Regions from separate parts of the Paenibacillus sp. PDC88 genome, predicted to be linked through region 1. Evidence: riboswitches for the same ligand, from Rfam matches in the RefSeq annotation. Region 1 holds a riboswitch; each other region holds the start of a gene.
The links. A riboswitch is a leader RNA that binds a small molecule or an ion and turns the genes downstream of it on or off. The one in region 1 is predicted to bind thiamine pyrophosphate.
Positions count from the first base shown of each region.

Region 2: linked by a shared signal. The riboswitch ahead of BLW49_RS17345 (ABC transporter substrate-binding protein) and the one ahead of BLW49_RS08460 (thiamine phosphate synthase) in region 1 are both predicted to bind thiamine pyrophosphate.
Region 3: linked by a shared signal. The riboswitch ahead of thiM (hydroxyethylthiazole kinase) and the one ahead of BLW49_RS08460 (thiamine phosphate synthase) in region 1 are both predicted to bind thiamine pyrophosphate.

Region 1 is NZ_FNNT01000002.1:401,691-403,960, forward strand. It holds gene BLW49_RS08455 (ABC-F family ATP-binding cassette domain-containing protein) at 1-754, shown strand, start outside; TPP riboswitch at 831-941, shown strand; gene BLW49_RS08460 (thiamine phosphate synthase) at 1,139-1,783, shown strand; gene thiO (glycine oxidase ThiO) at 1,798-2,270, shown strand, end outside.
Region 2 is NZ_FNNT01000005.1:327,379-329,648, reverse strand. It holds gene BLW49_RS17350 (thiamine-binding protein) at 1-229, opposite strand, end outside; gene BLW49_RS17345 (ABC transporter substrate-binding protein) at 257-1,264, opposite strand; TPP riboswitch at 1,493-1,612, opposite strand; gene serS (serine--tRNA ligase) at 1,991-2,270, shown strand, end outside.
Region 3 is NZ_FNNT01000004.1:89,701-91,970, forward strand. It holds gene BLW49_RS13740 (endonuclease MutS2) at 1-436, opposite strand, end outside; TPP riboswitch at 1,020-1,130, shown strand; gene thiM (hydroxyethylthiazole kinase) at 1,228-2,070, shown strand; gene thiD (bifunctional hydroxymethylpyrimidine kinase/phosphomethylpyrimidine kinase) at 2,074-2,270, shown strand, end outside.

The DNA of each region.
Region 1 (2,270 bases):
GGAATATATTAAGAAGCAGGAAGATTTTATTCAGCGAAATAAGGCTCGATATTCAACCTCAGGACGGGCGAAGAGCCGTGAGAAGCAGCTGGATCGTATTGAACGCATTGATCGTCCTGAAGAAGCGGCCAAGCCGGTGTTTGGTTTCAAGGATGCCCGCGCAAGCGGCAAGACCGTATTTGAAGGCATCGATTTTGAGATTGGGTATGACTACCCACTGCTTCCCAAAATGACCATGACGATTGAGCGGGGAGATAAGATTGCCATTGTCGGATGTAACGGAGTTGGTAAATCCACGCTTCTCAAGACAATTCTCGGAAAAATTCCTGCGCTGAGCGGGAAGACTTATCTGGGGGATTTCCTATTCCCGGCTTATTTCGAACAAGAAGTACGTCCTGGCAAAATTACACCAATTGATGATGTATGGAATGAATTCTCTCATTTGAATCAGCATGAAGTACGTGCGCATCTTGCGCGCTGTGGTCTTAAGAATGAACATATTACAAGACCGCTGAACATGCTGAGCGGGGGAGAACAGGCCAAGGTACGTCTATGTAAGCTCATGATGCGCGAGACGAATTGGATTCTATTCGATGAGCCGACCAATCACTTGGATGTGGTAGCCAAGGAAGAGCTGAAGCGTGCACTCAAAGAATTCAAAGGCACGGTATTGCTCGTTTCCCACGAACCGGATTTTTATGAGGATTGGGTAACCAAGACCTGGAATGTAGAAGAATGGTCAACTAAAGTTTAAAATCCTAGTCAAGTTAAGACTTTCCAAATCCTTGCTTATGTGTTAACATATTCAACGTAATTCTACAACTGTATAGTAATTTCACTAGGGGGGCTGCACGTGAGCGGCTGAGATGGAATGAATCGATTCCGGACTCTTTGTACCTGATCTGGGTTATACCAGCGTAGGGAAGTGGGAACTGATAGGATGCTAGAGCGCAGGCTTCATGATTCATCGATAGTGATACGCTCTGTAGATTTCATGTATCAGTCTTTGTTGCATTTTATCAATGTAAACTTAACCACTTCCATTAGGAAGTGGTTTTTTTGTTGCTGCGATGGCTTGCGGGACATGCGGGGATTTACCCACAGGCTTGTTTTCTCAATAAGGAGGTGATCTATCATATTGAAGCCCGAATTTGAACTAGAACTACATGTGATCTCTCCCTCCTCATCCCCATCTGACTGGATTCCCATATTCTCTACCCTATGGCCTTATACGACGGCTGTACATATCCGGGATAAAATCAGCAACGTGAAGGAAATCGAACAGTTCATAAATACCCTGATCCTTCATCACATTCCAGTGAGTAAGATAGGGCTTAATCGTCAAGAGGATCTGGTATACGAGTATGAGCCAGCCATTCTCCAAATCGGGATGAAGGAGCTTTATCAGATCGAGTCTCTCAAGAGCTCTATGACAAGACGTGGGATCACAAAGACACGTATTGGCGTATCTGTCCATTCCCTCCAGGAGGCAAAGCAGGCTGAGCACCTGGGAGCTGATTTTTTATTGTACGGTCATATTTATCCTTCCTCTAGTAAGCCGGGTGCTGCTCCGAGAGGAGTCGTCTCATTACAGCGGGTTTGTATGGAGGTGCATATTCCGGTTATTGCGATAGGAGGAATTAAGCCGACAGATATTGATGAACTCGTTAATGCAGGAGCATCAGGTATCGCTGTGATATCCGGAGTGATGAATGCAGCAGATCCGCTTGGTGCAGTGCAAGAATATCATCAAGCACTTTGTCGTTATGGAACGATCAAGTAAGGAGGAAGACGGATATGCAAGATTACGAGCAAAACGTGGATACCGCTCGCAGGTCAGAGTTTATCGTGGTTGGCGGAGGGATTATCGGTTCAGCCATTGCTTATTTCTTGGCAAGGGATGGTAAGGATGTTCTGCTGTTGGAGGGAGAGGGGATGGCATCGGGAGCTTCAGGAGCTGCTGCAGGTATGCTGGCGCCGCATTTAGAATCATTCGCAGTTCCTGCGCTAAAAAATTTGGCTGAACGCAGTCTTAAGCTAATCAAACCTTTAATTGATGATTTATCCGCTCTAACTCCTATCGATGTCGCATTGAATAGTGCTGGTTTTGTCTCACCGTTTATGAATGATTCTATGGAATCCATGAAAACGGATTATCAAGAGTACTGGAATCCACTCAAGCTTAGAAGGGAGATTCCCGCGATCTGTGACCAAGCAGAAGGCGCTTATTATTATCCTGATCAGCTTCAGCTGCTGCCTGCCCAATTGAA
Region 2 (2,270 bases), on a different contig from region 1:
TTTGTGAAATAATGCTCGGGCTGCCAGCCTCAACGAGTACCTCATGAACTCTCTGCACAATTTGGAGCAGCTCAGGAAGCTCGCCCTCCAGCGTCGTTTCAAGGGGATGGACCTGATATTTCACCCCGGATTGCTGTATCACTTCAATGGCACGGTCTACATAAGGGATCGAATCTTCTCCATTCGGTGTCTTCGGAATGACTTGAATACTTAGCAATGTTTGAGCCATATGGGTCACCAACGCTTTCTTCAGTAATTATTGTTGTGGCAGAAATTCATTCGTAAAAGCTTTCTCGACATCCAGTGGCTGGTCCAGCAGCTCGTGCTCAACCATCCAGTCGGAATAGTTCTGCCATACCTCTGCTTTTTGCTCGCCCCAGCGAGCGGCATCATCCTGATATTTCGGACTGAGCCATTTCTGACTCTCAAGCACAAGCTCTTTATCGAGGTCAGGCACGGCCTCGCTAAGTATCGCCGCGGCTTCCTCCGGATGATCAATTGTATATTCATAGCCTTTGGTCGTTGCGCGCATGAAGGCTTTGACCAGCTCCGGATCCTCGTCAATGGTTGCCTCATTCGTAATAAGTACAGGTGTATAGTAATCCAGCTTCTCGGAATAGTCTTTAACGTAGAACATATCGATCGGTTCCCCGCGAAGCTCGGCTTCAATACCCGTCCAGGCGTAGAAGATCCAGGCAAAATCGATGTCTCGCTTCGTTGCGGTGAAGAAATCTGCATCCCCCATGTTTATATTGTTCACTTTGCTTACATCCGCACCTTCGAGACCCATAATTGTATCAAGAACCGCTGAGTCAATTGGGTTGCCCCATCCTCCATAGGTTTTACCCTCGAAGTCCTTCGGAGATTCAATATTACGGTCAGCAGGAGCTGCAAAGCCGGAAGTATTATGCTGAATGACAGCAGCAATGGATACGATCGGCACGCCTTGTGTCCGTGCTTGGGTGACCCCTTCCTGATAGCTTACGCCAAAAGGCACCTCTCCGGAAGCGACCATCGTATCTGCACCGGCCTGGCCGGGCTGAATAATCTCGACATTCAGACCTTCTTCCTCGTAGAAGCCTTGACTTACTGCAGCATATAAGCCGGTATGATTCGTATTTGGCGTCCAGTCCAGGACGACCTTGATGTCGCGGAGGCTATCGCTCGCTGCCGGCTCCTCCGCGCCTGCACCAGATTCCTCATTCGATGTGCCGCTATTGCCGCAGGCAGTGATGATCATCATGAGTACCGCCAGCAACAACATTCCTAACTTTTTGTACACGTTTCTCTCTCCTTTTCAATTACCCCTATTCTTGACGAAATTTCCATAATAACTCCTATAATTTCAATTGAGGCTTCCTTGACAGCCATACTGATAAGGGAGATCGGATAGAGTGCAATGGCATTCTTGCGACCATAATAAAAAAAGCGTCCCGGATAAGGGACGCATGCAGACGTAAGGGCTAAGGGCTGTCAGTAAAATAGAACAGCACACTCGAATTCTCTCCATTCCTACGCTGGCATTACCCAGATCAGGTTTAAAGGGTACGTATCTAACACGCTTTCACGGATACTATCTCAGCCGGCTAACCCAGCACCCCTTGAGGTTGAATATGAAGTTTAGGACATTTCAGAAGCTAATTATAGCCCTCCTTGGCTGGAAAGTACAGCATAATCAAGAATAAAATCATTGTCATATGGAAATGTCTAAATTATAATACCTTTAATTGAAAACGTGAAAAAATGCCTGTGAAGAGCATCCAACTCGGAGGTATTCTCGCCAAGGGAAGGCGCTAGCCTTCCCCTAAGTTAATCGGCACCGCCCGTTATCGCGGAACCAAAGTGATTGAAGTGGAACCTAATGCTGACCGCATGAGGTCTGCTTCAATAAATTGGGTGGCACCGCGAGCATAGAGCGCTCCTCGTCCCAACGGATGAGGGCGCTCTATGCTTTTTTTAGCTTGACCAAATTAACTTAGGGGTGACGACAATGCTGGATATGAAATGGATAAGGGACCATGCTGTACAGGTTCAGGAAGCAGCGGATTGGAAGAAGATAGACGTATCTATAGACGAGCTGCTGACGTGTGATGATGTACGTCGAGAGCTGATTACGGAAGTGGAGAAGCTCCGGCAACAGCGAAATATGGATTCGGAGAGAATAGGACAGCTGATGAGAGAGGGGAATCGGGAGGAGGCAGCAGCGGCCCGTGAAGAAGTGCGGCAGTTGAATGGGCAGATTGAAAAAGCAGAAGCAAGGCTAGCCGAAG
Region 3 (2,270 bases), on a different contig from region 1:
CATGATCGGTAATCCGGCCTAAGTAAATACAGCGTTCCACCTCTTCACGGAGGGAATCCAGGGTGTACATAGAGCCTGCATAGGCACTTATATTCGGGGCAATCTCTCTCTTAGACTGCATGTACTTCATAAGCTGGGTGCAGCTTCGCAGAAATTGCAGGAGATGCATGAAATCCTGTTCCGTAAATAGATAGCCTGTGCCCAGCAGATTCATAATATTTTCGATTCCTGACAATGAAGGAAGTGGGACGCTTGCTCCGTGCCGGATCAATCCCAGTGCTTCCTCTGTTTCAGCCAGTGCCTGACGAATCTGGGTTAGACGGGTCATGGGAGTCAGTGAATCGATCTGCCGTTCTCCAAGGTAGGATACCGCGTAAGATCGCAGTTGTTCTTTGACAGTACTGTATTCGAGTCTTTGCATGCTTTGATGATTCATGGGTTATTGCTCCTTTTTTTTTGTATTAATGAATGACGTTGAAGCGGATAAAACAAAAAAAGACGCAAGAAGCGAACAGTAGGGTTCGTTCTTACGTCTGTATGCATGAGTTAGCTTATGGATCGGCAAAGGATGCTGCCAAGCCATAAATATCAACCTGTGAATGGTGCCCCGCCATCCATAATTTGTTGACTACAGAGCATAGATCTCTGTAAATCGATGGTTTTACGGGTACAAAAAAACCGCGCTGCAAAAACAGCGCGGATGAGTTCACAAGTCAATTGTACATCACTCATGTTCATAGAGAGTTTAGTTATCCGCTGTTCTTAACTGATTTCATGAGGCATCTATAGCGTACACATGTAAATGCGCATTAAAAAATAAACATCGCAATTTCAGGCGATGAAGCAATAGATCAAGCCTCTGTATGAAATTTGATTAGTTAAGAACGATCACCGACATCAAAAATCTCTCCTTTTTGGATGAGTTACTTTGTATCATATGCTACAGGGCAGCGAAAGTCAACAAATTGAATGTTGGGAAGATGTACTATACAATGAAGAGGCACGAGCAATTTTAATAATTATATAGATACGGGAGCCTGCGGAAGCAAGCTGAGAGTACAACTAATCTGTTGTTGACCGGTTGAACCTGCCATGGATAATGCCAGCGTAGGGAGCGAACATGACGATGACGCATGCTTTCGCATGCGTTTTTTTAGTTTTGCGACACCCCTCTCAGTTCCAAGATCGGCTCCTGTGTACCTTCCAAAAAGAAAGGACTCGATCCCAATGTCTAATGTTGAACTTGAACTATCATCTCTTATCACTCGTATCCACGAAGAACAACCCTTGATCCATAACATAACGAATACGGTCGTTACGAATTTTACGGCGAACGGCTTGCTAGCTCTTGGCGCTTCCCCGGTCATGGCCTATGCGGAGGAGGAAGTGGCTGATATGGTTCAGCATGCCCGTGCACTGGTGCTCAATATCGGGACACTTACCACAGACCTAGTCCATACGATGATTGCAGCAGGCAAGGCGGCAAATGTATACGGTGTACCTGTTCTCTTGGATCCGGTCGGAGCGGGAGCTACACCTTATCGGACAGATGCGGCACTTCGGCTTCTTCGGGAAGTAGAGATCGCGCTCATTAGAGGCAATGCAGGAGAAATCAGCCATTTAATCGGGGAAGGGATGACCGTAAAAGGTGTAGACGCGGGTCAATCTGAGGTCATAGATCGAGCACAAATGGCGGTGCGTGCAGCCCGAACACTCGGAACAACCGTCGTCGTATCTGGTCCAGAAGACGTCATTACGAATGGAGATACAGGATTTATTATTAAATCCGGCCATCCTTTACTTACACGTGTCACAGGGACAGGCTGTCTCTTAACCTCGGTCATCGGTGCCTTTCTTGCCGTTCATGACTCGGTATTGGAAGCAGGGGCCGCAGGTCTTGGGTTTTATGGAGCGGCGGCAAGCCTCGCGGGGCAGAAGACCGAGCAGAAGGGGGCCGGCAGCTTCCAGATTGCATTCTTGGATGAGCTGTCCAAGCTTGAGCCGTCTGTATTTGAGAAGTATGTTGAACTTACCGACATGAACGAGCTGTTTATTCAGGAGGAGGCATAGTCGATGAATATACCTAAGGCGCTTACCATTGCAGGCTCAGACAGCGGAGGCGGTGCTGGAATTCAAGCCGATATCAAAACCTTTCAGGAGCTGGATGTCTACGGTATGTCGGCACTCACCTCAGTTACTGCCCAAAATACCCTTGGCGTACAAGGTGTGCATTCTTTGCCGGTTCCCTTTGTAGCTCAGCAGATCGAGTC